3 regions of the Enterobacter chengduensis genome follow, and region 1 is predicted to be linked to each of the others. Evidence: predicted binding sites of a transcription regulator. Region 1 holds the regulator's gene; each other region holds the start of a gene.
What was found. Region 1 encodes LexA, which represses DNA repair genes until DNA is damaged. Its sites were predicted from a motif close to TNCTGTATGTACATACAGNA; they were not measured.

Region 1 (10,296 bases):
CGCTTGTTCATAATTTTTGAACAGAGGAGTCAATTTTCACCCTCTATCATCCCAGACCGTTTGCGTCCACACTTACTCCATCGAAACGAACTGAGGGTGAAAACAATGATCTACTTACGCAAAGCAAACGAACGTGGTCACGCGAATCATGGCTGGCTGGACTCATGGCATTCATTCTCGTTTGCCGACTACTACGACCCGAACTTCATGGGCTTCTCCGCACTGCGCGTGATTAACGACGACGTGATCGATGCAGGACAGGGCTTCGGTACCCACCCGCACAAAGACATGGAAATCCTGACCTATGTGCTGGAAGGGGCGGTTGAGCACCAGGACAGCATGGGCAACAAAGAGCAGGTTCCGGCGGGCGAGTTCCAGATCATGAGCGCGGGTACCGGGGTGCGTCATTCCGAGTACAACCCGAGCAAAACGGAAAAACTGCACCTGTATCAAATCTGGATCATTCCAGAAGAGACCGGCATCACCCCGCGCTACGAGCAGCGCCGCTTTGACGCCAAACAGGGCAAACAGCTGGTGCTGTCCCCGGATGCGCGTGAAGGTTCCCTGAAAGTGCATCAGGACATGGAGCTATACCGCTGGGCGCTGGCGAAAGATGAACAGTCCGTGCATCAGATTGCCGCTAACCGCCGCGTCTGGATCCAGGTGGTGAAAGGCGAAGTGTCCATCAACGGCACCAAGGCAACCACCGCCGATGGCCTGGCCATCTGGGATGAGCAGGCGCTCTCCGTGCATGCGGACAGCGAAAGCGAAATTCTGCTGTTTGACCTGCCGCCGGTCTAAATAATTTCTCAACCTTCCCTTTAAACGGGGAAGGTTGAGCTTTGTCCGTGATAAACTGAGCAAATCTCTCTCTTCAAGATTTCTCAGGACGATGAAAAAGAAACGCCCCGTACTTCAGGATGTCGCCGATCGCGTCGGTGTGACCAAAATGACGGTCAGCCGGTTTTTACGTAACCCGGAACAGGTTTCCGTGGCGTTGCGTGGCAAGATTGCCGCAGCCCTTGATGAACTGGGTTATATCCCCAACCGCGCACCCGATATTCTCTCCAATGCGACCAGCCGCGCGGTGGGCGTTCTGCTCCCTTCCTTGACCAACCAGGTTTTCGCCGAAGTATTACGCGGAATCGAAAGCGTCACCGATGCGTTTGGCTACCAGACCATGCTCGCCCACTACGGGTACAAGCCGGAACTGGAAGAGGAACGTCTTGAATCGATGCTTTCCTGGAACATTGACGGCCTGATTCTAACCGAACGAACCCACACTGCCCGCACGCTCAAAATGATTGAAGTGGCCGGTATCCCGGTGGTGGAGCTGATGGACAGCCAGTCGCCGTGCCTCGACATCGCCGTCGGCTTTGATAACTTCGAAGCGGCGCGCCAGATGACGGCGGCCATCATCGCCCGCGGGCATCGTCATATCGCCTACCTGGGTGCGCGTCTTGATGAACGTACTATCATCAAACAGAAGGGATACGAGCAGGCGATGCTCGACGCGAGCTTAACCCCGTACAGCGTGATGGTGGAGCAGTCCTCTTCCTACACGTCGGGTATTGAGCTGATGCGTCAGGCGCGACGCGAGTATCCGCAACTGGACGGTATTTTCTGTACCAACGATGACCTTGCGGTCGGCGCGGCGTTTGAATGCCAGCGTCTGGGGCTCAAGATCCCTGATGATATGGCGATCGCCGGTTTCCACGGCCACGACATTGGCCAGGTGATGGAGCCGCGTCTGGCGAGCGTCCTGACCCCGCGTGAACGTATGGGCCGCATTGGCGCAGAACGCCTGCTGGCGCGCATTCGTGGCGAGACGGTGACGCCAAAAATGTTAGATTTAGGTTTCACCTTGTCACCGGGTGGATCTATTTGAACTGACAAATTTGAAGTAGCTCACACTTATTCACTTCGCGCACGTTTGGATATTGCTTCTCTTTTGCCCCGGCAGGACAATGTTACCGATAACTGTTACCCGTAACAATTGACTGAGGGACACCCTTTGAGCACGACTAATCACGATCACCACGTCTACGTCCTGATGGGCGTTTCCGGTAGCGGGAAATCAGCCGTAGCCAGCGAAGTGGCGCATCAACTCCAGGCTGCGTTTCTTGATGGCGACTTCCTCCACCCGCGCAGCAACATCATGAAAATGGCCTCCGGCGAGCCGCTGAACGACGACGACCGCAAACCGTGGTTGCAGGCGCTGAACGACGCCGCGTTTGCTATGCAGCGCACCAACAAAGTTTCGCTGATCGTCTGCTCCGCGCTGAAAAAAACCTACCGCGACCTGCTGCGCGACGGCAACCCGAACCTCTCTTTCATCTACCTGAAAGGGGACTTCGAGGTCATTGAAAGCCGCCTGAAGGCGCGTAAAGGGCACTTCTTCAAAACCCAGATGCTGGTGACGCAGTTCGACGCGCTGCAGGAGCCGGGTGAAGACGAGAAAGACGTTTTAGTGGTTGATATCGATCAGTCACTGGAGGGTGTTGTTGCCAGCACCATCGAGGTCATCAATAAAAGGCAGTAAGTTTTGAGTACATTAACGTTAGTTTTGACAGCAGTGGGTTCGGTTTTGCTGCTGCTGTTTTTAGTAATGAAGGCGCGTATGCACGCCTTTGTTGCTTTGATGGTGGTGTCTATTGGTGCAGGTCTCTTTTCCGGTATGCCGCTCGACAAGATCGCCGCGACGATGGAAAAAGGGATGGGCGGCACGCTGGGCTTCCTGGCGATTGTGGTCGCGCTCGGCGCGATGTTTGGCAAGATTTTGCACGAGACGGGCGCGGTCGACCAGATTGCCGTCAAGATGCTGAAATCCTTTGGCCACAGCCGCGCGCACTATGCGATTGGCCTGGCGGGCCTGATTTGCGCCCTGCCGCTGTTCTTCGAAGTGGCCGTTGTGCTGCTCATCAGCGTCGCGTTCTCCATGGCGCGCCATACCGGCACTAACCTCGTGAAGCTGGTCATTCCGCTGTTTGCGGGCGTGGCGGCGGCCGCAGCGTTCCTGCTGCCGGGGCCTGCGCCGATGCTGCTGGCATCCCAGATGCACGCCGACTTTGGCTGGATGATCCTGATTGGCCTGTGCGCCGCAATTCCGGGGATGATTATCGCCGGTCCGCTGTGGGGCAACTTCATCAGCCGCTACGTTGAGCTGCACATTCCGGACGACATCACCGAGCCGCACCTTGGCGAAGGCAAAATGCCGTCCTTTGGCTTCAGCCTGTCGCTGATCCTGCTCCCGCTGGTGCTGGTGGGCCTGAAAACCATCGCTGCACGCTTTGTGCCGGTAGGCTCTACCGCGTACGAATGGTTTGAGTTCATCGGTCACCCGTTCACGGCGATCCTGGTGGCGTGTCTGGTGGCGATTTACGGCCTGGCGATGCGTCAGGGGATGCCGAAAGACCGCGTGATGGAGATCTGCGGTGCCGCGCTGCAGCCTGCGGGGATTATCCTGCTGGTGATCGGTGCCGGTGGCGTGTTCAAGCAGGTGCTGGTGGATTCCGGCGTGGGTCCGGCTTTGGGCGAAGCGCTGACCGGAATGGGCCTGCCGATTGCGGTCACCTGCTTCGTGCTGGCGGCGGCGGTGCGTATCATCCAGGGTTCCGCCACCGTGGCGTGTTTAACCGCCGTGGGTCTGGTGATGCCGGTGATTGAACAGCTGAACTACTCCGGTGCCCAGATGGCCGCGCTCTCTATCTGTATCGCGGGCGGTTCGATTGTGGTCTCTCACGTAAACGACGCGGGCTTCTGGCTGTTCGGTAAATTTACCGGCGCCACCGAAGCGCAAACCCTGAAGACCTGGACGCTGATGGAAACCATCCTCGGCACGACGGGTGCGATTGTCGGGATGATTGCTTTCACGCTGCTGAGCTGAATGCGGTGATTTAAGAAGGCTCAAAAATAAGGCCCGGTAGCGTTAACGCTTACCGGGCCTTTATATTATGCGGAATGTCAGGCCGGGTCAGGTGAAGCCACCACCCGGCTTTTTTACATCACTCGCCCTGCGTCGCGCTCTCAATCGTCAAGCGCACGTCTGAGGTAATCAGCTCTGCCAGCATCTGGTAAACCTTCAGCGTCTCTTCCGGCTCGGCATCGCCCGTATCGCTGATGAAGCCTTCATCACGCAGCGTCAGCACCAGGGAACTGAAGACCGCTTTGTCGAAGAATTCAGGGGCGTTAATGCCGTGCAGAACGGACAGGCGCTGGGCCAGCGTCCGGCTCTCTTTCTCCAGCGTACCGCGGTTAATAGACGGGTTCGCACTCAGCAGCCAGAACGTGATGGCGTAGCGCTGCAGCGTTTCGCGCGCACCTGCTGCCAGCAGCTGCAGGGTTCGGGAGCGAGACGGATTAATGTGCAGCTCGTCATTCGTAACGGTGATCAGCCCCTGACGACGAAGCTCTTCCGTCAGTTTGTCCAGCTCGCCCGCCAGCTCGTCTTTACTCCAGCGCAGGAACAGCTCCGCTTTCAGCATCGGGTAAAGCGTCTCAACGTGACGCAATAGCTCCTGACGTGAAATACGGCGATGCTGGGTGATGATAGCCGCCATGAGCGACGGCAGCATCAGCATGTGGGTGATGTTGTTGCGGTAGTAGGTCATCAACACTGCCTGCTCGCGCGGCAGAATGATGATGTCGCCGATGGTGTCCTTTTCGACTTCAAACTTGTTCATCTGCAGCGCGTGATCGATAAGCTCGCTGGCGGTCGCAGAAGGCACGGTTGAGTCAACGGAATACGGCACGTTGCGCATCATGTCTAGGTAGCAATCCAGCTGCTCTGTAAGCTGTTCGCGGGTCAGCGAGCGCTGACGCGAAGCCAGCAGCGCCGTACAGCACAGGTTCATGGCGTTAGCCGCACCCGCGTTGTTAATGCGCACCATCAGTTCGGACGCAATGCCGTTGACCGTTGGTGTCAGCCAGGCAGGGCGAATCGCTTCGATAGGATCGATGGACTCGCGCCACTCCGGAACGTGATGGTTCAGGTACGTCATAAGCGGCATCGGTTCGCCGAAGTTTACGTAGCCCTGACCCAGGTTACGCAGCTTGCTCAGGCCGCGCAGCATCTGCGGCAGGCTCTCTTTCTCTTTGGTCGCCCCGCGTAGCTCTTTGGCGTAGGTGCCCACTTCCATTACGTGCTCATAGCCGATGTAAATAGGCACCAGCGTGATCGGACGGGTTCCGCCGCGCAGCATCGCCTGGATGGTCATCGACAGCGTGCCGGTCTTCGGATCGAGCAGACGTCCGGTGCGCGAGCGACCGCCCTCAACAAAGTACTCAACGGAATAGCCGCGGCTAAACAGCTCGCCCAGATACTCGCGGAACACGGTGGAGTAGAGCTTGTTGCCCTTGAAGGTACGACGGATAAAGAACGCGCCCAGGCGGCGGAAGATCGGGCCCGCTGGCCAGAAGTTCAGGTTGATACCGGCTGCGATGTGCGGCGGTACAAGCCCCTGGTGATAGAGCACGTATGAGAGAAGCAGGTAGTCCATGTGGCTGCGGTGGCAGGGGACATAGACAATCTCATGGCCATCATGCGCCAGCTGACGCACGCGCTCGGCGTTATGAACGTTGATGCCCTGGTAGAGGCGGTTCCACGTAAAGCCGAGAATACGATCGGACAGGCGAATCATCTCGTAAGAGAAGTTCGCGGCAATCTCTTCCATCAGCGCAATGGCGTTCTGCTGGGCTTTCTCATGCGAAATTTTCTTGCTGCGCGCTTCGTCTTCAACGGCGCGGGCAATCGCTTTGGAGGCCAACAGCTTGTTGAACAGATCCTGACGCGCCGGGAGGCGTGGTCCTACTGCCGCCAGGCGCTGACGGGCGAAGTGCATACGCGCTACGCGCGCCAGTTTTTGCGCGATGATTTTGTCGGTCCCGTGCTCGTCCGCCATGCGACGTAGCGAAACCGAAGGGGAGAAGCGCACAAAGCTGTCGCGCCCCAGCCAGGAGACCGCGAAGAACTTCTGGATGCCGTTAAGCATGCGCAGCGGCGGATTCTCTTCACCTTTTTCACGGCCCGGACGACGACCAAACATCACCGATACCGGCACCATCTGCACGTCCAGATCGGGGTTGCTGCGGTGCAGGTCGAGATAGTCATGGAACAGCTTGATGGACTCTTCTTTCGGCGTGTAATAGGTAAACACGCGCGGTCCACCGTGAATGAACACGTAGCGCGGCAGCAGCGTGCCGTCGACTTCCAGCGGTTCAAGCGGGTCAGGTAAATCATGCGCCAGACACTGGGCGCGAAGCGTCAGTAAGTCTGCCTTCGAGTTGTAAGGCAAAACGTACATAATAGGACGCGACGTATCGAGTCCCAATTCCAGCGCGGGTTCTGCTGGGATAGACTTGCTTTTTACCAGGATGCTTAATGGTAAATTAAGTAATTTGTAGTAAATTCGTGGCCAGCCGGACATAAACGATGTAAAGCCTCTGGTTAATAATGCAATTGCGGCGCAAGGATAACAGAAAGCGCGCAAAATTTCTGTTGTTACCCGTCATACTTCAGGCTGTGGCGAAACGCGCTACAGTTCCTGTTACTGACGCTTTTTTTCTTAAAAGGTTCTTTTAATGGCCAATAATACCACTGGGTTAACGCGTATCATTAAAGCCGCCGGCTATTCATGGAAAGGTTTCCGTGCCGCGTGGATCAACGAAGCCGCCTTTCGCCAGGAGGGCGTCGCCGCTATCATCGCGGTGATCATCGCCTGTTTCCTTGATGTAGATGCCGTTACCCGCGTGCTTCTCATCGGTTCCGTACTTCTGGTGATGATAGTGGAAATTCTCAATAGCGCTATTGAGGCCGTGGTCGACCGTATCGGCTCTGACTTCCACGAACTTTCCGGCCGCGCGAAGGATATGGGTTCTGCCGCTGTGCTGCTGGCGATTATCACTGCTGCCATTACCTGGGTCACGCTGCTTTGGTCACATTTCCGATGAGCCTCGAGGAATAATTAAGTCCCTGGTTTTTTGTGCAGTTTTTGATTCCAAAATCACCTTTGACTGTATATACTCACAGCATAACTGTATATACACCCAGGGGGCGGAATGAAAGCGTTAACGACCAGGCAGCAAGAGGTGTTTGATCTCATTCGGGATCATATCGGCCAGACGGGTATGCCACCCACGCGTGCGGAAATCGCGCAGCGTCTGGGTTTCCGTTCTCCAAATGCTGCCGAAGAACACCTGAAAGCGCTGGCGCGTAAGGGCGTGATTGAGATTGTCTCGGGCGCGTCACGCGGTATCCGCCTGCTGGTGGAAGAAGAGACCGGCATTCCGCTGATAGGCCGTGTTGCTGCCGGTGAGCCTTTACTGGCTCAGCAGCATATTGAAGGCCACTATCAGGTCGATCCTGGCATGTTCAAACCGAGCGCTGATTTTCTGCTGCGCGTCAGCGGCATGTCGATGAAAGACATCGGTATCCTCGATGGCGATCTGCTTGCAGTGCATAAAACTCAGGATGTGCGAAACGGCCAGGTGGTTGTGGCGCGTATCGATGACGAAGTGACCGTTAAGCGTCTGAAAAAACAGGGTAACAGCGTACAGTTGCTGCCTGAAAACAGCGAGTTCTCACCCATTTTGGTCGACCTCCGCGAACAGAACTTCTCTATCGAAGGACTGGCGGTTGGGGTCATTCGCAACGGTGAATGGCTGTAACCTCTTCCTGACAGGCTATGGCGCCGCTGTAGCCTGCTTCATTCCCCACTTCCGGTATTTTTCATGTCACTGCTGACGGCATCCGATAAGGCATTGTGGCGTCTTGCACTGCCGATGATTTTCTCCAATATTACCGTGCCTCTGCTTGGGCTGGTTGATACTGCCGTTATCGGCCATCTGGATTCACCAGTTTATCTTGGCGGCGTGGCGATTGGCGCGACGGCAACCAGCTTCCTGTTTATGCTGCTGCTCTTTTTGCGCATGAGCACCACCGGACTCACGGCGCAGGCGTATGGTGCGAAAGACCCGCTGCGTCTGGCGCGCGCGCTGGTCCAGCCGCTGATCCTTGCGCTTGGCGCGGGGACGTTAATCGTTTTATTGCGTGCGCCCCTCATCGACCTGGCGCTCCAGGTTGTTGGCGGCAGCGAGGCGGTGCTGACGCAGGCGCGACGTTTCCTCGAAATCCGCTGGCTCAGCGCCCCCGCCTCGCTGGCCAACCTGGTTCTGCTGGGGTGGCTGCTGGGCGTACAGTACGCCCGCGCCCCGGTGATTTTGCTGGTGGTGGGCAATCTGCTCAACATTGTGCTGGATGTCTGGCTGGTGATGGGCCTGCACATGAACGTGCAGGGCGCGGCGCTGGCGACGGCAATCGCCGAATACGGAACCTTTATTATTGGCCTGTGGATGGTCTGGCGGGTGCTGGCGATGCGCGGGATCTCCCTGGCGCTGCTCAAAACCGCATGGCGTGGCAATATCCGTAAGCTGCTGGCGCTTAACCGGGACATCATGCTGCGTTCGCTGCTGCTTCAGCTCTGTTTCGGTGCGCTAACCGTCTTTGGGGCCCGGCTAGGGCCAGAAATCGTCGCGGTCAACGCGGTACTGATGACGCTCTTGACCTTTACCGCCTACGCGCTGGACGGCTTTGCCTATGCGGTAGAAGCGCATTCCGGGCAGGCGTACGGCGCGCGGGAAAGCGGGCAGCTTCGGGACGTCTGGCGGGCAGCCTGCCGGCAGTCTGGGCTGGTGGCGCTGGCATTCGGCCTGGTTTACGCCTGCTTTGGCGAGCAGATTGTCGCGTCGCTTACGTCTCTCCCTGCGCTGCGCGAGCTGGCGAGCCACTATCTCATCTGGCAAGTCATTTTACCGGTGGTCGGCGTCTGGTGTTATCTGCTGGACGGCATGTTTATTGGCGCAACGCGCGGGGCGGAGATGCGTAACTGCATGGCCGTTGCGGCGGCAGGGTTTGGCCTGACGCTGCTGACGCTCCCCTGGCTGGGCAATCACGGTTTATGGCTGGCGCTTGCGGTGTTTCTCTCTCTGCGAGGCCTGTCGCTGGCCTTTATCTGGCATCGCCACTGGCAAAACAATACCTGGTTCTCCTCCCGCCACGATATATCGTGACGGTTAAAGATTCCGAATATGAAATTAACCGCCGAATCCTTAACTACAATAAATATCACGTCCAGCAGAAAAGAACGTAACGGACGTTACGACCCGACGCTTAACTAAGAGGACACGATGATGAATAAAGACGAAATCGGCGGCAACTGGAAGCAGTTCAAAGGTAAAGCGAAAGAAAAGTGGGGTAAGCTGACCGATGACGATATGACCGTCATTGAAGGTAAACGCGATCAGCTTGTCGGTAAAATTCAGGAACGTTACGGCTATGCGAAAGATCAGGCGGAAAACGAAGTCAAAGACTGGGAAACCCGTAACGACTACCGCTGGTAACGCGAAATAACCCACAGGGCGGCTCTAAGCCGCCTTTTCTTTTGCCGTTAACGCGGCTTTTTCTTCACCAGTATAGAGTGGTCATGTTGGCACGCATCCTGGTGCCGACAGGCTTCCACCTCAACACACGCTGAACACAACCCGTGTGCTTCAATCACATTATGCCGCAGGGCAAAGCCCATTCTTGCCGCCAGCGTATGCATAATGTCTTCCACGCCTTCCGCAGCTTCTTCTTTCACCACGCCACAACGGTCGCAGATAAACATAGCGGATGTGTGAGTGGGCTGATCGAAAAGATGACACAGCACGTAGCTGTTTGTGGACTCGACTTTGTGGACAAAACCCTGTTCCAGCAGGAAATCCAGCGCGCGATACACCGTGGGTGGTTTCGCCTGCGGCTCGCTTTCACGGAGCAGATCTAACAGGTCATAGGCGCTGATTGCACCCTGTTGCAGACTCATCAGGCGTAACACTTCAAGGCGCTGCGGAGTCAGGCGCACATTGCGTTGCGCGCACAGCTTTTCGGCCTGCGCTAACAGCTCTTTTGTGGACTTATCCATGTAGCACCCCGGATGTAATAGGACGGAAAACCCCCACTTTACCATGTTCTGGTAAAAACACCGAGATCCGCCAGTCTGTGCTATACCTGACCCATCGCAAACCGGGAGATTCATAATGAAAAGACCTGACTGTATTCGGCACTGGCGCGACGTGGAAGGCGCGGATGATTCGACCTATCCAGATAGCGATGAGCGGTTTTCTATCGGCGCACCGCTGGCTCGCAAGCTCGGGCTCGGGCGCATCGGCATTCATCATGAGCGGCTACCGCCCGGGCGCAGAACGTCCTACCCGCACGCGGAAAGCGATGAAGAAGAGTTCGTTTATGTGCTCGAAGGTTAT
Region 2 (10,296 bases), 1.5 Mb from region 1:
TCGATCGCCGGGCATCGGTCCATGACGACGTTCAACCCCGCATCCCGCGCCAGCACCGCGGCCTGCTCGTTAATCACGCCCAGCTGCATCCACAGGGTTTTCGCCCCGACGGCGATAGCGTCCTGCGCCACTTCCCACGCGGCCTCGGAATTACGGAAAACGTCGACCATATCAATTTTTTCCGGCACGTCAGCGAGCGTGGCATATCCCTGCTGGCCCAGTAAGGTTTTCCCCGCCACTTTTGGCGAGACCGGGATGACGTGATAACCCTGATCGAGAAGGTATTTCATCACCCGATAGCTTGGACGATCGGGTTTATCGCTCGCGCCCACCAGCGCAATGGTACGCGTGGATGTCAGAATCTCGGCAATGTCGTTCTCTTTCATGGTTTTTCTCCTGGCTTTTTTTAAAAGTGTACGCCAAACCGCACATCTCAACCATCCATCCCATACGGATGCATGAGGGCAAAACGGCGAAATATGTCTATATGTTAGTAAACATGATTATCGAAAAATTTAGATACATTATTGCGGCGACAGGATTTCTGACGGGAGCCTTCTATGAAAACCGGTATTGCCACTGCTCTGATTGCGTTAGTGATGCCGGCCTGCGTTTTTGCTACGACGCTCCGGCTCTCGACCGACATCGATCTTCTGATCCTGGACGGAAAAAAGGTCTCCAGTTCGCTATTGCGCGGTGCGGACAGCATTGAGCTGGATAACGGGCCGCACCAGCTGGTCTTCCGGGTGGAAAAATCGATCGCTCTGGCGAATCACGAGCAACGAATGTACATCTCCCCGCCGCTGATCGTCAGCTTTAATACGCGGCAAATCAGTCAGGTGAACATTACCCTTCCTCGCCTTGAAACGGAGAAGGAATCGGCGGCCTTCGACGCGTCACCCCGCATTGAGCTGCTGGACGGGGATGCTATGCCGATTCCGGTGAAGCTGGATATTCTGGCGTTGACGGCCTCACCGAAAGGTCCGGACTACGAGGCCGCGACCCAGACCTACAACAAAGCAGGCAAACGCGCGTCGCTTCCGCAATTTGCCACCATGATGGCGGACGACAGCACGCTGCTGTCCGGCGTCTCTGAGCTGGACGTTATACCCCCTCAGTCCCAGACGCTGACGGAACAGCGCCTTAAATTCTGGTTCCAGCAGGCCGATCCCGACACGCGGGCCCGGTTTTTACAGTGGGCAAAACAACAGCCGTCATCATAAGCCACATTTTTTACGCCTTTCTCTTGCAGCGTCAGGCGGTTCCCGTCATCGTGTAGTGAGTTAACCTGATGGATATGATTATGGAATTGACAACACGCACGCTGCCTGAACGCAAACACATTGCGCTGGTGGCGCACGACCACTGTAAACAAATGCTGCTTAACTGGGTTCGCCGCCATCAGTCTTTGCTGGAAAAGCACGCCCTGTCGGCGACCGGCACCACCGGAAACCTGATCCAGCGCGAAACGGGTCTGCAGGTGAATGCCATGCTGAGCGGCCCGATGGGCGGCGATCAGCAGGTCGGCGCGCAGATTTCCGAAGGGAAAATTGATGTGCTGATCTTCTTCTGGGATCCGCTCAACGCGGTTCCGCACGATCCGGATGTTAAAGCGCTGCTGCGCCTGGCGACGGTGTGGAATATTCCGGTGGCGACAAACCTCTCGACGGCGGATTTCATCATCGAATCACCGCAGTTCAGTTCGCCGGTTGATATCCTGATTCCGGACTATCAGCGTTATCTTTCTGAGAGACTGAAGTAGCTTTTTTGCCGGGTGGCGGCTTCGCCTTACCCGGCCTACCCATCCTTGCCCGTCGTCGCTACGGCTTTCTCGCTACCGGCACGTCCAGACTCTTCAAAATATCGACAAACGCGGATGGCTCGTCTTTATTGAACAGCAGCCACACGCGATGGCGCGCGCGGGTGATGGCCACATACAGCAAACGACGCTCTTCGGCATCCGGGAAGTCTTCCGGCACCGGCAGCAGGGCCTCTTCCATTACCGACTCGCGGGCCGGGGCCGGGAAACCATCGCTGCCCTCTTTCAGCCCCACCACAATGACATAGTCGGCCTGCTGCCCTTTGCTGCCGTGAATGGTCATAAATTCCAGCTGCAGCTTCGGCCAGCGGGTGGCCGCTTTTTCCAGCGCCGCGGGTTTAAGGTGATGGTAGCGCGCCAGCACCAGGATCCGTTCATCGGGCTTCGCGTAGCCGCTGAGCTTGTCCAGCAGCGGCTCCAGCTGGTCTTCCGCCAGCAGGGTGACGGCTTTTTTATCCCCCGGGCGCAGGCTATTGAGCGGCTTGGCCAGCTGGTGCGGGTTCTGCTGGATAAAGCGGTTGGCGATTTCACCAATCCGGGAGTTGAAGCGGTAGGTGGTGTCCAAATCGCTGCGGTCCCCTTCACCAAAATAGTGGTGGAACGCGGTCGTCAGCGAAAGCTGTGCCCCGCTGAAGCGATAGATGGCCTGCCAGTCGTCGCCCACCGCAAAAAGCGACGTATGCTTATTTTGTGCCCGCAGCGCCGAGAGCAGCGCCGCACGCTGCGGCGAGATATCCTGGAACTCGTCCACCAGAATATGCTTCCACGGGCTGACAAAACGGCCCTTCTCAAGAATGATGATGGCCTGATGGATCAGGCCGGAGAAGTCGACGGCATTTTCCTCTTTTAGCGCGGTTTTCCAGGCCTTCAGCAGCGGCGCCATCAGCTTGACCCGCTTCGAAAACAGATCGCGGATCGCCTCCGGCGCGCTTTCAATCATCTCTGCCTGCGTTCCGCCGTGCATTCGCATCAGGCTGACCCAGCGGTCAAGCCGCGAACCCAGCCTACGCGCGAGTTTGTCATCCTGCCAGAAGCTGCCCTCAGGCACCTCCCAGTTGAGCTCCTCCTCCAGCCACTGACGCCACCCTTTCGCCTGCGCCTTTTTCTCGCTGCACTGCTGGCGCCACGTTTTGATGAACAGCGCCTGACGCGCCTGCGCGTCGTTTTCCAGCTTGCTGATGGCAGGCACTTTTTTACTGCCCTGCTGAATAATATGCAGCGCAAGGGCATGGAAGGTTCTGGCGGTTATGTCCCGAGTATGGAGACGTTCCTGGATCCGTTCGTCCATCTCCTGGGCTGCCTTGCGGCCAAAAGCCAGCAGCAGAATCTGGTCGGCTACCGCCTCGCCCGTCGTCAGTATCCAGCCGGCACGCGCGACCAGCACCGACGTTTTACCGCTACCGGCGCCCGCCAGCACCAGCAGCGACTGCTCGCCGTTGACCACCGCGCGCGCCTGAGCCGGATTAAGCGGAGAAGACTCCACCGTGCTGAAAAAGTCGGCGTATTGGGTAAGCATGGCGTCCGTCCAGGCCTGGTTATGGGCGAGACGGCTTTTATCCTTATCATTCAGCCAGGCCTGGCACTGTCGCCAGGCGTCGCGACAATTGTCAAACTCCTCGAGGCGCGTCACGGATATCGGCAGCGCCGAGAGCGCCTGGCGGATTTTTTGCTGCAGCCCGGCGGTCTGCTGACGGGTGAGCCACGAATGCTGCGCGTTGATTTGCGCAATATCGTCCAGCACCATCTGAAGCACCCCGGAGGCAATTACGCTCATCTCCTGGCTCCACTGCTGCCAGAGCGCGTTGAGGTGATGATGGAAACGCTGGGTTTCCGCCCACTCGGTGCCGTGAAGGCGCACGACTTTATCGTCAGGCAGGACGAACTCCAGCTCGCCCCACACCAGCCCGCGTTTGCAGTGGATGGCCAGAAGCTGATTAAACGGAATAAGGTATTCGTGGCGTTCCCCGGAGACTTTCACCCCGGCATTAAGGAGAACCACCCTGTCGTAAGGGTGTTGCGCCAGGCGTTTGCCTAACGACGTTGCTTTCAGTTCCATGTTCCGCCACATCCACGAAGAGATAATTTACCTGACAGTTTAACTGCCAGTTTTAAGGTGCTCCAGCCTAAAAAAACGTTACAATCATTGGGCGTTAATTTTATCGAAAGGAAGTGAGGGTTTATGCGTACCGTTCTGAATGTGTTGAATTTTGTGCTGGGCGGTTTTGCCACCACCCTTTCCTGGCTTTTTGCCACGCTGGTGAGCATCGTCCTGATTTTCACGCTCCCCCTGACCCGCTCCTGCTGGGAAATCACAAAACTCTCCCTGGTTCCTTACGGGAACGAAGCCGTCCACGTTGACGAGCTGAACCCGGAGAGCAAAAACGCCCTGATGAACACGGGCGGAACCCTGCTTAACATTCTGTGGCTGATATTCTTCGGCTGGTGGCTGTGCATCATGCATATTTTTGCCGGTATTGCACAATGCATCACGATTATTGGTATTCCGGTGGGGATCGCAAACTTTAAGATCGCCGCTATCGCGCTTTGGCCCGTCGGGCGCAGGGTTGTTCCGGTAGAAGTGGCCCAGGCGGCGCGTGAAGCAAACGCTCGCCGTCGTTTTCAGTAAATAAGGACTGGCCGCGTTTATGCTAAGCCCACTGCTTCGCCGTTATACCTGGAACAGCACCTGGCTTTATAACGTCAGGATATTTATCGCGCTTTGCGGCACGGTTGCCCTGCCCTGGTGGCTGAATGACGTCAAGCTCACCATTCCGCTCACCCTTGGCGTAGTGGCCGGGGCGCTGGCGGACCTGGACGATCGCCTGGCCGGGCGTTTACGTAACCTAGTCATCACGCTCGTCTGCTTTTTTATCGCGTCAGCGTCCGTTGAGCTGCTTTTCCCCTGGCCCTGGCTGTTTGCCCTGGGTCTGACGCTCTCGACCAGCGGGTTTATTTTGCTGGGCGGCCTTGGGCAGCGCTATGCCACCATCGCGTTTGGGGCACTGCTGATCGCCATCTACACCATGCTGGGCGTTTCCCTGTACGACCACTGGTATCAGCAGCCTGTTCTGATGCTGCTGGGCGCCGTCTGGTACAACCTGCTGACGCTGACCGGTCATCTGATCTTCCCGGTTCGCCCGCTGCAGGATAACCTTGCCCGCAGCTTTGAGCAGCTGGCCCACTATCTGGAACTCAAATCCCGGCTGTTCGACCCCGATATCGAAGAAGAAAGTCAGGCTCCGCTCTACGATCTGGCGCTGGCAAATGGCCAACTGGTCGCCACCCTGAACCAGACAAAGGCCTCGCTGCTTACCCGCCTGCGCGGCGACCGCGGCCAGCGCGGGACCCGAAGGACCTTACACTACTATTTTGCTGCCCAGGATATACATGAACGCGCCAGCTCATCGCACGTTCAGTATGCTGCCCTGCGCGAAAAGTTCCGCTACAGCGACGTGATGTTTCGCTTCCAGCGTCTGCTGTCCATGCAGTCCCAGGCCTGCCAGCAGCTCTCGCGCTCCATTCTGCTGCGCACGCCCTATCAGCATGACCCGCGCTTTGAACGCGTTTTTAGCCACCTTGATGCGGCCCTCGACCGCGTTCAGGCCAGCGGAACGTCGCCGGAACACATCAAAGCACTTGGTTTTTTGCTGAACAACCTGCGGGCGATTGACGCTCAACTGGCGACCATTGAGTCCGAACAGGCGATGGCGCTACCGGGCAGCGAGGTGGACAATCAGCTTGCTGATGACAGCGTGCACAGCGTTAGCGATATGTGGCTACGGCTGAGCCGTAACTTTACGCCGGAGTCGGCGCTCTTTCGCCACGCCGTGAGAATGTCGCTGGTGCTGTGCGTGGGTTACGCCTTTATCCAGATAACCGGGCTGCAACACGGCTACTGGATCCTGCTGACCAGCCTGTTCGTCTGCCAGCCGAACTACAACGCCACCCGACACCGTCTTGCGCTGCGCATTATCGGCACGCTGGTTGGCGTCGCGATCGGCCTTCCGGTGCTCTATTTTGTGCCTTCCGTCGAAGGTCAGCTGATCCTCATCGTAATTACCGGCGTGCTGTTCTTCGCGTTTCGCAACGTGCAGTATGCCCATGCCACCATGTTCATCACGCTGCTGGTGCTGCTGTGCTTTAACCTGCTGGGTGAAGGGTTTGAAGTCGCCTTGCCTCGCGTGATTGATACGCTGATTGGCTGTGCAATTGCCTGGGCCGCAGTCAGCTTTATCTGGCCAGACTGGCGTTTCCGCAATCTGCCGCGGGTGGTAGACAGGGCAATGAACGCCAACTGTCGCTACCTTGACGCTATTCTGGAACAGTACCACCAGGGGCGCGATAACCGCCTGGCGTACCGGATAGCCCGTCGCGATGCGCACAATAGTGATGCAGAACTGGCCTCCGTTGTCTCGAACATGTCGACGGAGCCTCGCGCCACGGAGGAGATTCGCGAGACTGCGTTCCGCCTGCTCTGCCTGAACCATACGTTCACCAGCTATATTTCAACGCTGGGCGCCCACCGAGAGAAGCTCACCAACCCGGGAATTCTCAACCTGCTTGATGACGCCGTCTGCTATGTCGATGACGCACTTCACCACCGCCCGGCCGATGAGCCGCGCGTTCAGCAGGCGCTGGATGAACTGGCTCAACGCATTGCGCATCTTGATCCAGGAAACGACAGCAAAGCGCCGCTGGTGCTACAGCAGATAGGCCTGCTTATCGCTCTGCTGCCTGAAATTTGCCGGCTGCAACAGCAAATTGCTACCTGGAGGAGTAGTTCTCCTGTGGCTCAGGCAGCGCATTAAACCACTCCGTCAGCTCCCGGCGAATGCCTGCCGGGAGTGCCGCCTCATGCAGCCCTTCGATTGCCCCCTCAAGCGCAAAGAGAACCTTGATGCTGAGCGCTTTATTTTTTGCCCGCATCTTTAGCCAGCTCGCTCTGGCCCCCAGCGCCCGCAGCGTTTCTTCATTGGTGATGCCTGCTTCAAAGAGCAAGACCTCAATCTGAAAGGTCAGGTTTGGCAGATCTTTTAGTCGGTTACGCTGATGGCGCTGATAGCGCTCTTTTCTTGCCGCGCTGAGCGCAAAGGAAGAGAGCTGGAGCAACCGCTCCCTGTCCTGCCATAATCCCTCATCCACGCGGTAATAGTTAAGCAGCACCGGGCGGCCTCGCTTCATCAGCGTTAAAAATGAAGAGGCATTTTTGACACAGTATTTTGCACTCTCCTCACAGGCCCGAAGATAAAGTTCGCCATCAGACACCATGGCAAAGACGGCATCATCCACCGCCAGGGTGTAGCCTCCAAACAGCGCGCGATGATGGATCTCGCCAAGTGGTGAAAGGTATTCCTGGGATTTATAAATCCGTTCATAAGATATCTTTTTCATGATATTTCCCTTCAAAATCATAAAGTAACAACGAAATTTCTTACTAGCGGATCCGTTAGCAGGAAAATAGGCAACTTATCTCCGTTGAGCAAGATGATTTTTCAAGGGGCCTCAAGATTGAATGAATTTTGCGAGTCGCTTTCCGAAAATGAGGTTGATCTTTATGCATACAGGAGTTACTGTATATCCATACAGTAACTACAGGGCTGGAATGAATATGCACACTTCAGGCTATGCAAATCGCTCAACCTCTCTCTCTTCCACCGCAGGCAATGTCGCGCAGAAATCCGTCGAGCGTGTTTCCACGGGGCTTATCAGTGAAGTGGTTTATCGTGAAGACCAGCCCCTGTTGACGCAACTTCTGTTGTTGCCGTTATTGCAACAGCTTGGTCAGCAATCGCGCTGGCAGCTTTGGCTTACGCCTCAGCAAAAACTGAGCCGTGAGTGGGTTCAGTCCGCAGGCCTTCCGCTAACCAAGGTCATGCAGATTAATCAGCTCGCACCGTGCGATACCGTTGAGTCAATGATTCGTGCGTTACGCACCGGAAATTACAGCGTGGTGATTGGATGGTTATCGGAAGAGTTGACGGAAGAAGAGCATTTTCGTCTGACGGAAGCCGCTGAAGAAGGAAATGCGATCGGATTCATTATGCGTCCGGTTCGATCGGATTCTTACCGCAAAGGACAACTTTCTGGGCTGAAAATTCACTCAAATTTGTATCACTGAGTGAAATTAAGATTTTTCCTGGAATTTTTTTTGACAGCAAGATGGGATTTAAGTTCCCGGTCTCAAAATTGCGGCAAGGCTTGTCTGGTGCGGTTCTCCTTAATTTTATTGCACAAAATTCGTTCGAAAAATGTTAAATAATCGGTATACGGAACTTTTTTTTTCATATGCCTGACGGACTTCACACTTGTAAGTTTTCAGCTACGTTGTAGACTTTACATCGCTAGGGGTGCTCGGCCTAAGCCGAAGATATCGGTAGATTTATATTTGACCACGCCCCCCGGTGAAGGATTTAACCGTGATTCTCAGTTGAGACATTCATGGCGAATTTTGGATGATAACGAGGCGCAAAAAATGAAAAAGACAGCTATCGCGATTGCAGTGGCACTGGCTGGCTTCGCTACCGTAGCGCAGGCCGCTCCGAAAGATAATACCTGGTATGCAGGTGGTAAACTGGGCTGGTCTCAGTTCCACGACACCGGCTGGTACAACAGCAGCCTGAACAACGATGGCCCTACTCACGAGAGCCAGCTTGGTGCAGGTGCGTTCGGTGGCTATCAGGTTAACCCGTATGTTGGTTTTGAAATGGGTTACGACTGGTTAGGTCGTATGCCATACAAAGGCGACACCGTAAACGGCGCTTTCAAAGCACAGGGCGTTCAGCTGACCGCTAAACTGGGTTACCCAGTAACTGACGATCTGGACGTGTACACCCGTCTGGGCGGCATGGTATGGCGCGCTGACTCCAGCAACAGCATCGCTGGCGACGACCATGACACCGGTGTTTCCCCAGTATTCGCTGGTGGCGTTGAGTGGGCTATGACCCGTGACATCGCTACCCGTCTGGAATACCAGTGGGTTAACAACATCGGCGACGGTGCTACCGTTGGCGTTCGTCCAGACAACGGCATGCTGAGCGTAGGTGTTTCCTACCGTTTCGGCCAGCAGGAAGACGCAGCACCAGTTGTTGCTCCAGCGCCGGCTCCAGCTCCAGAAGTACAGACCAAGCACTTCACTCTGAAGTCTGACGTTCTGTTCAACTTCAACAAAGCGACTCTGAAACCAGAAGGCCAGCAGGCACTGGATCAGCTGTACACCCAGCTGAGCAACCTGGATCCTAAAGACGGTTCCGTAGTGGTTCTGGGCTTCACCGATCGTATCGGTTCTGACGCTTACAACCAGAAACTGTCTGAGAAACGTGCTCAGTCTGTTGTTGATTACCTGATCTCTAAAGGTATCCCAGCTAACAAGATCTCCCCACGTGGTATGGGCGAATCTAACCCAGTGACTGGCAACACCTGTGACAACGTGAAAGCTCGCGCTGCACTGATCGACTGCCTGGCTCCAGATCGTCGCGTAGAGATCGAAGTTAAAGGCATCAAAGACGTTGTAACTCAGCCAGCGGCATAAGTTATCGTCTTATAAAAAAACCCCGCCATGCGGGGTTTTTTATTGTCTGAAGAAAAGTAAAAATCTACTTCTTGCCCAACAGCGCCTGAAGGTCGTTCTTCAGCGTCGACATCTGGCTGGCGTACTTCTCTTTATGCTCGGCGTCTTCAATCAACTGCACGATGGTTTCCGAAAGCGTTTTGCCCCGTCGTTGGGCAAGCCCGGCCAGACGCTGCCAGACAACGAACTCCAGGTCGATTGATTTTTTGCGCGTGTGCTGATGCTCAGCGTTAAAATGCCGTTTGCGTCGCGCGCGGATAGTTTGCTTCATCCGGTTTAACAATGCAGGATTAATGTGTTTCTCTATCCAGCCGTTAACCTGAACCGGTTCATTTTCGAGGGTCAGCAAAATATCCACGGCTTCTTGCGCAGCGCTGGCTTCGATGTAGCAGGTGATCAGCTCCCCTTCACGGTGCTTTTTGACCAGGTACTTCCATTTCCAGCCGCTTTCGAGATTTTCCAGTTGTTGATATTTCATTGCGATCTCAGTGTTACCACGTAACTCTGTTCAGAATATCAGTTTTTTAGCAATCTGCTGAAAAGAAATCATATCCTGTGAGTGAATGCAGCCAATCGGCCTGCCGAAATACCCAATCCTGCTTGGGTAGAGCCCCCCGCTTACGGTATACTCCACGCTTTTACATCTGACTAAAAAACATCAACTTTGACCATTACGAAACTTGCATGGCGTGACCTTGTTCCGGATACCGAAAGTTATCAGGAACTGTTTGCACAGCCAGATCTCGCAAAAGAACACGAATTCATCCTTAGCGATACGCAGCCCCGTTTGCATTATGCGCTGGAGCAGGTGTTAAGCCCGTGGGCAACTGCGCCTTTCATGCTGCTCAAGGCTCCGGAAGAAGCGGAATACCTGACGCTGCTCGGAGATGCCGTACGCCAGCTGAAGCCG
Region 3 (10,296 bases), 590 kb from region 1:
GTTGACCTTTATGGCGATTGGGCATCCAGAACAGCATCCGCCGCCAGATACGAAGCGGCAGCGTGATACGCATTTTGGGGATAAGCTCGTCGAGCCCGTAGCTCAAAAAGGTGCGAATAATGAAATAGAGGCGCCGAATTTCACCAGGCGTCATTTGCCCTCCAGTTTTTCCAGCCGTTTGGTCAACGCATCAACCGCACGTTCAACAGCAGCGGTCTCTTCCGCAAACCATGCCACTTCGAGTGGACCAGGCGCCATTCGCCACTCCTCTGTCAGCACTTCCGCCGCATAGCGTTGCTGGCGTTGGAGGCTTTTACGCGCAAAAGATGCGCCACCATGAAGGACTTTCCCGATACCTTCAGCGGCAATGTCGCCGATAAAAGGCGCGAGCAGCTCTGCCGGATCAAACTCCGCCAGATCGGTGAGCGCAACAAAGTTCTGCACGACCTGAATGTCGCCTTCCACTTCCAGCTCACCGCTGCGGATAAGCGCCGTTAATTGCTGGCGATCGCGCAGTTTTGGCAGCACGCTCATATGCGTAATGACCGAGCAGTCGGCTTCGCCTTCCCACGCCCCGAGAACGTCAAGCTGACGTTCGCTGAAGACCAGCACAAGCGGCGTCGAGAACTCTTTCAGAACAATGCGTAAGACCTTCCCGTTAAGCCGCTGACGCGCAGCTTTCAGCGCCGGAGCACGATACAGAAAAGCGTTCAGTACATTCTCGATGCCTGCGGAGACTAAGGGTTTAAAGGGCACGGGACACCTCCACTCAGAATTTGTAACCGCGATGCAGCGCGACGACACCCGCCGTCAGGTTGAAGTATTCAACGTTCTCAAATTCCGCGTCCTGCATCATGGCTTTTAACGTGTCCTGATCCGGGTGCATACGGATGGATTCCGCCAGATAGCGGTAGCTTTCAGCGTCGTTGGCTACCAGCTCACCGATGCGCGGCAGCACGTGGAAGGAATAGGCGTCGTAAGCTTTGCTCAGCGGCTCAATAATCGGTTTGGAGAATTCGAGCACCAACAGGCGTCCACCCGGCTTCAGCACGCGGTACATGGAGCGGAGCGCTTTTTCTTTATCGGTCACGTTACGCAGGCCGAAGGAGATCGTGATGCAGTCGAAGGTATTGTCCGGGAACGGCAACGCTTCGGCGTTTGCCTGCACATATTCCACATTCCCCACCACGCCGATGTTACGCAGCTTTTCGCGTCCCATTTTCAGCATGGAGTCATTGATATCGGCGAGAACAACGCGACCGGTTTCGCCCACCAGACGGGAGAATTTCGCGGTTAAGTCGCCCGTACCGCCGGCTAAGTCCAGCACCGTTTGACCACGACGTACGCCGCTACAGTCAATGGTGAAGCGCTTCCACAAGCGATGAATGCCGAACGACATCAGATCGTTCATCACATCGTACTTCGCCGCCACGGAATGAAATACGTGGGCCACCATGTCAGCTTTCTGCGCTTTGGCGACAGTCTGAAAGCCAAAGTGCGTTGTGTCTTGTGAATCGTCAACCATCTCAGAGCCTGCTCATCAGTAAATTGTTCGTGAAGTGTAACAGATTGGGCGCAATTGCCCTACGTTTCAACCACCGCGAAAGAAACGCGCCGGCGGCTCGTCCGGTGGCAAATCCGCCGCTAACGCGTTGTCTTCACTGTTTGTCTTTTGTTCACCCGCACCTTCTCGCAGGCGAAACTCGTCGTCCTGAGCGGTCGCCTGTTCAACCAATTCCGGATTAATCTCGCGTTTAACTTCTACCCCCAGGCTGCGGAATGATTCGGCCTGCGCCAGCAGGTTGCCGCGTCCGGAGGCGAGTTTTTTCATCGCCTGGCGGTAGTTATCCTGCGCACGATCCAGGCTCTGCCCAACGGAAGACATGTCGTCCACAAAGAGGCGCATTTTGTCGTACAGCTTGCTGGCACGATCGGCAATCTGCTGCGCGTTGCGGCTCTGGTGCTCATAGCGCCACAGGTTGGCAATGGTACGTAACGCCACCAGCAGCGTGGTAGGGCTGACCAGCATGATGTTATTTTTGAGCGCTTCGGTGATGAGTTCAGGCTGCCTGTCGAGCGCCAGCAGAAATGCGGGCTCTACCGGGATAAACATCAGGACGTAGTCCAGCGAGCGCAGCCCCGGCAGCTGCTGGTAATCCTTTCTGCCGAGCAGGCGGATGTGGTTACGCACGGAGGCGATGTGCTCCTGCAGCGCGGATTCGCGGGTATAGTCATCCTCGGCGTTGAAATAACGTTCGTACGCCACCAGCGTCATTTTGGCGTCAATCACCACATCTTTGCCCTGCGGCAGCCGCACGATCACATCCGGCTGCATTCGAGAGCGGGCATCGTTTTCGATACTTACCTGCGTTTCATATTCGTACCCTTCCCGCAGACCAGAGGCCTCCAGCACGCGGGTCAGCACCACTTCTCCCCAGTTGCCCTGGGTTTTGTTATCCCCCTTCAGCGCGCGGGTCAGGTTGACCGCTTCCTGCGCCATTTGGGCATTCAGCTGCTGAAGATTGCGAATCTCATGCGCCAGCGTGTGCCGCTCGCGGGCTTCCTGACCAAAGCTGTCCTGCACCTGACGACGAAAACCGTCCAGCTGTTCACGCAGCGGCGTCAGCAGGCTGTTCAGGCTCTGGCGGTTCTGTTCATCAACGCGGCGGTTGCTGTGCTCAAAAATTCGGTTGGCGAGGTTCTCAAACTGTTCGCTGAGGCGCTGCTCGCTGTTGATCATCTGGCGGATTTTATCTTCCGCATGCAGCTGGGTGGATTCCAGGCGGGTGGTCACTTCGCGGAGATCGGCCTCCAGCGACGTGTTGATATCACGCAGGTTGCGCAGCTCGTTGTTGAGCAGTTCACACTCGTCGCGCCAGTGCTCGCTCAGGGCAAGCTGCTGTTTTGTCGCGCTTAAGTCGGCGACGATCTCTTCACGTTCAGCCAGCCGATCGGCCTTCTGCTGCGCGTGCTGGTAGCTGGACATCAGCCAGCCTATCGCCACGCCCGCCAGCGCAATCACCGCATAAATCAGGATTGAGATATCCACAATGCCCCCTGCATCAACGTATTACCCGCACAAAATAGAATTGTGCTGTATAAACGTCCAGTTTGAAAGGGTTTTCCTGCGAGGCGCTACGCAAAAAATAAAGGCCGAACGCGTCGGCCTTTGATTTCGAAAGGAGAGGACTAGATCAGGCGACGCGCGGCTTCTACCACGATTTTCACGGCATGGCTTTCGGTCTGCTTCATCGTTTCGGCGTTCGGGATTTCCTGCTGGGTACGGTTGACGATAACGCCCGCCACCATACCGGCACGCAGACCCTGGCTTGCGCACATGGTCAGCAGCGTGGCGGATTCCATTTCGTAGTTCATTACGCCCATGGACTGCCACTCTTCCATTGAGCCCTTGAAGCGGCTTACCACGCGGCCTGAGAAGGTGTCGTAACGCTCCTGGCCCGGATAGAAGGTGTCGGACGACGCGGTTACGCCTACGTGAGTGGTTGCGCCCACCGATTTCGCGGCTTCAACCAGCGCGGTGGTGCATTCGAAATCCGCCACTGCCGGGAATTCCATCGGTGCAAAGTGCAGGCTTGCCCCGTCCAGACGGACTGATGCGGTCGTGACCAGCACGTCGCCCACGTTGATGTGCGGCTGGATCGCGCCGGTGGTACCGATACGCAGGAAAGTACGAATGCCCAGCTGCGCCAGCTCTTCAACAGCAATAGAGGTAGACGGACCGCCGATACCGGTAGAGCACACGATCACCGCTTTGCCATCCAGCTCTGCACGCCAGGTGGTGAACTCACGATGGGCAGCCAGCTTGACCGGCTTATCCATCAGCGCGGCGATCTTTTCCACACGCTCAGGGTCGCCAGGGACGATCGCGAGCGTAGCCCCTTGTAAATCGTTTTTGGTGAGGCCGAGATGAAAAACATCAGACTTAGACATAGGTGACTCCTCTGTGGGTCGGTTAGTCAGAAGAAGTAAAACGGTACTTTACAGAAGCAGTAAGCATATTTTCGTGACGCACCTCACCATGAATGAAAATGGTTACATTGAATTTCCATAAAAAAGTGATTTACATCACATTAACAAGTTATATCGCCAGGTGCTGCACAAAAGATAGACCGTTTAAGGCACTGTGAGTTGTTAACCTGGTGTCTATATTTACCTTTGCGCTAACTCATTGGTACGGAGAATGCCATGACTGAAAAAACCGGTTTTGCACCTGCTGCGGCCCCGCTTGCTTCAACCATCGTTTCAACCTCAGAAGAGGCCATCACGGCGGGCGAGACCTCCATTCCCTCGCAGGGGGAGAATATGCCTGCTTATCACGCGCGGCCAAAATCGGCAGAGGGTCCGCTGCCCATCGTGATCGTGGTTCAGGAAATTTTCGGCGTTCATGAACATATTCGCGACCTCTGTCGCCGTCTGGCGCTGGAAGGCTATCTGGCCGTTGCGCCAGAGCTCTACTTCCGTCAAGGCGATCCGAACGACTACAGCGATATTCCCACATTGCTTAGCAACCTGGTCAGCAAAGTCCCGGACGCGCAGGTGCTGGCCGATCTCGACCACGTCGCCAGCTGGGCGGCGCGCAACGGGGGCGACCCGCACCGTCTGCTGGTCACCGGTTTCTGCTGGGGTGGACGCATTAGCTGGCTGTATGCCGCGCACAATCCGCAGCTCAAAGCCGCTGTCGCCTGGTACGGCAAACTGGTGGGGGAGAAAACGCTGAATTCGCCGAAACATCCCGTGGATATCGCTACCGAGTTAAATGCCCCGGTGTTAGGCCTGTACGGCGCTCAGGACACAGGGATTTCGCTTGATTCGGTAGAGACCATGCGTCATGCGCTTCGTGCGGCAAATGCAAAGGCGGAGATCGTGGTGTATCCGGATGCCGGGCATGCGTTTAACGCCGACTATCGTCCGAGCTATCACGCGGAATCGGCCAAAGATGGCTGGCAGCGAATGCTGGCGTGGTTTAGCCAGTATGGCGGGAAGAAAGCATAAAAAAGCCCGGTGGCGGCTGCGCCTTACCGGGCCTTAAGGTAGGCCGGGTAAGCGTTAGCGCCACCCGGCAATCCAGCTCCACTACGCCTGACGCAAATTCTGCGCCGCCTTGACCATGTTGGCGAGCGCCGCACGCGTCTCCGGCCAGCCGCGGGTTTTCAGGCCGCAGTCCGGGTTCACCCACAGGCGCTCTGCCGGAATGCGCTGGGCGGCTTTTTTCAGCAGGGCCTCAATCCACTCCACGCTCGGCACGTTCGGAGAGTGAATGTCGTACACGCCCGGCCCGATCTCATTCGGGTAGTCGAACTCTTCAAACGACTCCAGCAGCTCCATGTCTGAACGCGAGGTCTCAATGGTGATCACGTCGGCGTCCAGCGCGGCTATGGAATCCATGATGTCGTTAAATTCGCAGTAACACATGTGGGTGTGGATCTGCGTGTCGTCCTTCGCCACCGATGCATTAATGCGGAACGCCTCTACGCCCCACTTCAGGTAGGCATCCCAGTCGCTGCGGCGCAGCGGCAGACCTTCGCGCAGCGCCGGTTCGTCAATCTGGATAATGCCAATGCCCGCCGCCTCCAGATCCGCCACCTCATCGCGCAGCGCCAGCGCGATCTGTTTGGCGATGGTTTCACGGGTCACGTCTTCGCGCGGGAACGACCAGCAGAGAATGGTCACCGGCCCGGTGAGCATGCCCTTAACCGGCTTGTCGGTCAGAGACTGGGCATATTTGGCCCACTCCACGGTGATCGCTTCCGGACGGCTGACGTCGCCGATCACCACCGGCGGCTTCACGCAGCGGGAGCCGTAGCTCTGCACCCAGCCGTTCTGGGTAAACACAAAGCCGTCAAGGTGCTCACCGAAGTATTCCACCATGTCGTTACGCTCGGCCTCACCGTGCACCAGCACGTCCAGACCTAAACGCTCCTGCTCGATAATCGCCTGCTTGATGTGCTCCGCAATGCCGGTACGGTAGTGATTCGCGTCCAGATTGCCCTTCTTGAAATCGAGACGCAGGCCGCGGATCTCCGTAGTCTGCGGGAAAGAGCCGATCGTCGTGGTCGGCCATGCAGGCAGGTTGAAGCGGGCGCGCTGGGCTTCCGCGCGCACCTCATACGGACTCTGGCGCTGGCTGTCCTGGGCGGTAATAGCCGCCAGACGTTTTTCCACCGCCGGGTTGTGCACGCGCGCCGAATGACGACGCGCTTGGATCGGGGCGCTCCATTCGACAATCGCCTCCGTGTCGCCGCTGTTCAGCGCGTCGCGCAGCAGTGCCAGCTCTTCGCATTTTTGCAGGGCGAAGGCAAACCAGCTTTTTACTTCGGGATCGAGGCGGGTCTCTACGCTGAGATCGAGCGGGCTGTGCAACAATGAACAGGACGAGGCCACCCACAGCTCACGTTTACCGACGATGTCTTTGATTTGTCCGTATTTCTCGGTGAGATCGGCACGCCAGACGTTACGACCGTTAATCAGCCCGGCCGAGAGCAGCCAGTCTGCGGGCAGACGCTTGTGCAGCTCCGCCACATCATCTTTACCGTGTACCAGGTCAACGTGCAGGCCCTGAACCGGCAGCGCGGTAATGGTGTTCAGGTTCGGCGTGACGCCTTCAAAATAGGTGGTCAGCAGCAGCTTCACCTGCCCGGTAAGCGCGTCATACGCCGGTTTGAAGGCATCGAGCCATTCCTGGGGCAGCTCAAGCACCAAAGCAGGTTCGTCGATTTGCACCCACTGAATGCCGCGCTTGCCCAGCTCAATCAGCACCTGCCTGTAGACCGGTAGAATGTCCTTCAGCAGGCTGAGGCGGTCAAACGGCTCGCCTTTGACCTTACCCAGCCACAGATACGTTACCGGCCCGAGCAGCACCGGCTTCACCTGGTGGCCCAGTGCCAGCGCTTCGTCCACCTCGTCCAGAAGCTGCGTCCAGGTCAGCCTGAACTGCTGGCCTTTTACGAACTCCGGCACCATATAGTGATAGTTGGTGTTAAACCACTTTGTCATTTCCGCCGCTGCCGCTGGCTCACCCGTTGGCGCGCGGCCACGGCCGATGCGGAACAGGGTATCGATATCTACCGATCCATCTTTGTTCTGATGACGAGCCGGCACGTTGCCCAGCAGCAGGCTGGTCGTCAGAACATGGTCGTACCAGGCGAAATCGCCCACCGGCAGCAGGTCAATGCCCGCCTGTTTTTGCTGATCCCAGTGACGGGCGCGCAGCTCTCGCCCCACCGCGAGCAGTTCTTCACGGGTGACGTTCCCCGCCCAGTAGCTTTCTTGCGCTTTTTTCAGCTCGCGACGCAGGCCAACGCGAGGGAAACCGAGAGTGTGATTGCGGATTGTCATGGTATGCCCCTTGTGGAAATTCGTTATTTAGACGTCCAGATGTTTACACATCTATAATTGGCAGGTACTGTATATTCCTCAAGCGCAAAATATTCACGGCGAAGTGAAGGACTTTCATGATCGAGATTAAACACCTGAAAACGCTACAAGCGTTGCGGAACTGCGGTTCTCTGGCGGCGGCGGCGGCCACGCTGCACCAGACCCAGTCCGCCCTTTCTCACCAGTTCAGCGATCTGGAACAGCGCCTCGGTTTCCGTCTTTTTGTGCGTAAGAGCCAGCCGCTACGCTTTACGCCGCAGGGTGAAATTCTGCTTCAGCTGGCGAATCAGGTCCTGCCGCAAATCGCCAGCGCGCTTCAAGCGTGTAACGAACCGCAGCAGACCAAACTGCGTATCGCCATTGAGTGCCACAGCTGTATTCAGTGGCTGACCCCCGCGCTTGAGAACTTCCGCCAGAAGTGGCCGCAGGTGGAGATGGACTTTAAATCCGGCGTCACGTTCGATCCGCAGCCCTCGCTGCAGCAGGGCGAGCTGGATCTGGTGATGACCTCTGACATCCTGCCGCGCAGCGGCCTGCACTATTCGCCGATGTTTGATTATGAAGTGCGCCTGGTGCTGGCGCCGGACCATCCGCTGGCGGCCAAAACGCGCATCACGCCGGAAGATCTTGCGACAGAAACGCTGCTGATTTATCCGGTTCAGCGCAGTCGCCTGGATATCTGGCGTCATTTTCTGCAGCCGGCAGGCATTAGCCCGCAGCTAAAAAGCGTGGATAACACCCTGCTGTTGATCCAGATGGTGGCGGCCAGAATGGGCATTGCGGCGCTGCCGCACTGGGTGGTGGAGAGCTTTGAACGCCAGGGCCTGGTGGTGACCAAAACCCTGGGTGAAGGACTGTGGAGCCGACTGTACGCCGCCGTGCGCGACGGCGAGCAGCGTCAGCCGATTACGGAGGCGTTTATTCGCTCAGCGCGGAACCACGCGTGCGACCACCTTCCGTTCGTGCGGAGCGCGGAGCGACCCAGCGGCGATGGACCCACAGTGAAGCCAGGATCACCGCTCCCCCAATAAGGAAGCTCGGCCAGTGCGGCTGTTGCTGCCAGATGGCGAGGTTAACCAGCAGCCCTGCCGGGACATGCACGTTGTTCATGATCCCGAGCGTACCGGCGTCGACCTGCGTCGCGCCGTAGTTCCACATGAAGTACCCCAGCCCGGACGCCACGACGCCCAGCCAGACCAGAACGCCCCACTGCACGCCGGTGGTCGGCAGCTTTTGCGGGTTCCCCAGCATAAACCACGCCGCCACCGCGACGATCGCCGCGCCCATATAGAACCACGCAAACGCGTTATGCTGCGGCATCGGGCGGGTTTCCATCAGGCGTTTGTAGCCCACCATACCGATGGCGAAACTGATGTTGGCGAGCTGGACGAACATCAAGCCGGTCCAGAAGTGATCGCTCACTTTGTCGTAGCGAATAATTGCCGCGCCAATCACCGCCAGCGCCGCGCTCAGGAGGTATCCCCCGCGCAGGCGGCGTCTGCTGAGCAGGTCGTAAATCAGCGTGATGTAGAGCGGCGTCAGCACGGTAAAGAGCAGAAATTCGGAGACGGACAGGTAGAGGTAGGCCCGGAAGCTGAACAGATACATGATGCCGAGCTGCATCGCCCCCACCAGCATATACAGCACAATCGTTTTCAGCGATTGTCCGCGCGTGCGCAGAAACGGCAGGAACACCAGCGCCGCCAGCCCCACGCGCATCAGCACCGAGAAGTAGCTGTCGACCGAGCCGGCAAGGTACTCGCCAATCAGGCTAAAGGAGAAGGCCCACAGGATAGTGGTGATAATGAGTAGCGCCACAATGCTTGTCTCTCAGAAAGAAGGACAGGCATTGTAGCGAACTCTTTAGTTGACAACTGAGCAATAAACAACCAAATGAAGATTATTCAAGGAACAGCTTGCGCAGATACTTCGGCACCGCGTTGTCAGCGTTGGAACCAATCACTTCCAGCTCCGGGTGCAGATCCTTCAGACGCTGATGCGCGTTCTGCATGATGCAGCCCTTGCCCGCCATGGAGAGCATTTCGGCATCGTTCATGCCGTCACCGAAGGCGATACAGTCTTTCAGCTCGAAGCCCAGACGTTTCGCAACCGCTTCCAGCGCGTGACCTTTGGAGACGCCACCCGCCATCACTTCCAGGCAGGTCAGGGTTGAGAAGCTCACGTTCACGCGATCGCCCCAGCGGGCGTTGATCGCCTGCTCCAGCGGGAGCAGCTCTTCGTGGCTGTCGCAGGTGAAGAACACCTTGCTGATCCCTTCCGGCTCCAGCAGGCCCGGCTCGTACAGGGAGTAGTTGAATACCGCTTCCTTGAAGAAACGCATTTCATCCGGGCGGTGGCGGTTCATAAACCAGTCGTCGTCGCGGTAAACGTTGGTGACGATAGCCGGGTTGTTATGCACCACGCCGAACAGATCGGCGGCAATATCGCGATCCAGGTTATGGGTAAAGATCAGGTTGCCGTCAGTATCATGCACGCGCGCACCGTTGGAGGTGATCATGTACGATTTGATCTCAAGATTATCGCGGATCTGCCCCACGTCGACGTGGTGACGGCCGGTGGCGAACACGAAGTTCACGCCGCGGGCGGTCAGAAGCTTCAGGGTCTCTTTCGCGTAAGGCGACAGGGTATGGTCGGGGGAAAGCAGCGTGCCATCTAAATCAGATGCAACAACCTGGTACATAGGGATTTCAACCTCTGGTGGAAAACAAGAATCAATTATGCCTGTTGAAAAATTCAACGATGGCGTTGAGCGCGACTGAGCGCATGGCGTCCTTTTCAAAAAGGATCTCATGGTACGCACCGTTAATGACCAGCGGTTTTCCCCCTTCACAAGGGTGACCGGCGGCAGCGCGCAGTTCACAATAGCGGTCATGCATGCGG

Region 2: sulA (SOS-induced cell division inhibitor SulA) is a predicted target of LexA. The motif match lies at 7,388-7,407, and genes of this name have one in related genera.
Region 3: rmuC (DNA recombination protein RmuC) is a predicted target of LexA. The motif match lies at 3,093-3,112, and genes of this name have one in related genera.

The regions. Positions count from the first base shown of each region.
Region 1 is NZ_CP043318.1:324,161-334,456, forward strand. Features, by position in the region: gene FY206_RS01535 (pirin family protein) at 106-801, shown strand; gene gntR (gluconate operon transcriptional repressor GntR) at 893-1,888, shown strand; gene gntK (gluconokinase) at 2,015-2,542, shown strand; gene gntU (gluconate transporter) at 2,546-3,886, shown strand; gene plsB (glycerol-3-phosphate 1-O-acyltransferase PlsB) at 4,005-6,425, opposite strand; gene FY206_RS01560 (diacylglycerol kinase) at 6,580-6,948, shown strand; gene lexA (transcriptional repressor LexA) at 7,057-7,665, shown strand; gene dinF (MATE family efflux transporter DinF) at 7,729-9,066, shown strand; gene FY206_RS01575 (CsbD family protein) at 9,187-9,396, shown strand; gene zur (zinc uptake transcriptional repressor Zur) at 9,444-9,956, opposite strand; gene FY206_RS01585 (cupin domain-containing protein) at 10,072-10,296, shown strand, end outside.
Region 2 is NZ_CP043318.1:1,845,026-1,855,321, reverse strand. Features, by position in the region: gene FY206_RS09050 (CoA-binding protein) at 1-386, opposite strand, end outside; gene csgI (curli synthesis inhibitor) at 561-1,223, shown strand; gene mgsA (methylglyoxal synthase) at 1,304-1,762, shown strand; gene helD (DNA helicase IV) at 1,821-3,875, opposite strand; gene FY206_RS09030 (YccF domain-containing protein) at 3,999-4,445, shown strand; gene yccS (YccS family putative transporter) at 4,465-6,627, shown strand; gene FY206_RS09020 (TfoX/Sxy family DNA transformation protein) at 6,584-7,210, opposite strand; gene sulA (SOS-induced cell division inhibitor SulA) at 7,428-7,937, shown strand; gene ompA (porin OmpA) at 8,292-9,347, shown strand; gene matP (macrodomain Ter protein MatP) at 9,412-9,864, opposite strand; gene FY206_RS09000 (AAA family ATPase) at 10,051-10,296, shown strand, end outside.
Region 3 is NZ_CP043318.1:4,848,730-4,859,025, forward strand. Features, by position in the region: gene ubiB (ubiquinone biosynthesis regulatory protein kinase UbiB) at 1-154, opposite strand, end outside; gene ubiJ (ubiquinone biosynthesis protein UbiJ) at 151-756, opposite strand; gene ubiE (bifunctional demethylmenaquinone methyltransferase/2-methoxy-6-polyprenyl-1,4-benzoquinol methylase UbiE) at 770-1,525, opposite strand; gene rmuC (DNA recombination protein RmuC) at 1,592-3,049, opposite strand; gene udp (uridine phosphorylase) at 3,190-3,951, opposite strand; gene FY206_RS23480 (dienelactone hydrolase family protein) at 4,207-5,013, shown strand; gene metE (5-methyltetrahydropteroyltriglutamate--homocysteine S-methyltransferase) at 5,095-7,356, opposite strand; gene metR (HTH-type transcriptional regulator MetR) at 7,473-8,426, shown strand; gene FY206_RS23495 (carboxylate/amino acid/amine transporter) at 8,314-9,213, opposite strand; gene yigL (sugar/pyridoxal phosphate phosphatase YigL) at 9,296-10,096, opposite strand; gene pldB (lysophospholipase L2) at 10,128-10,296, opposite strand, start outside.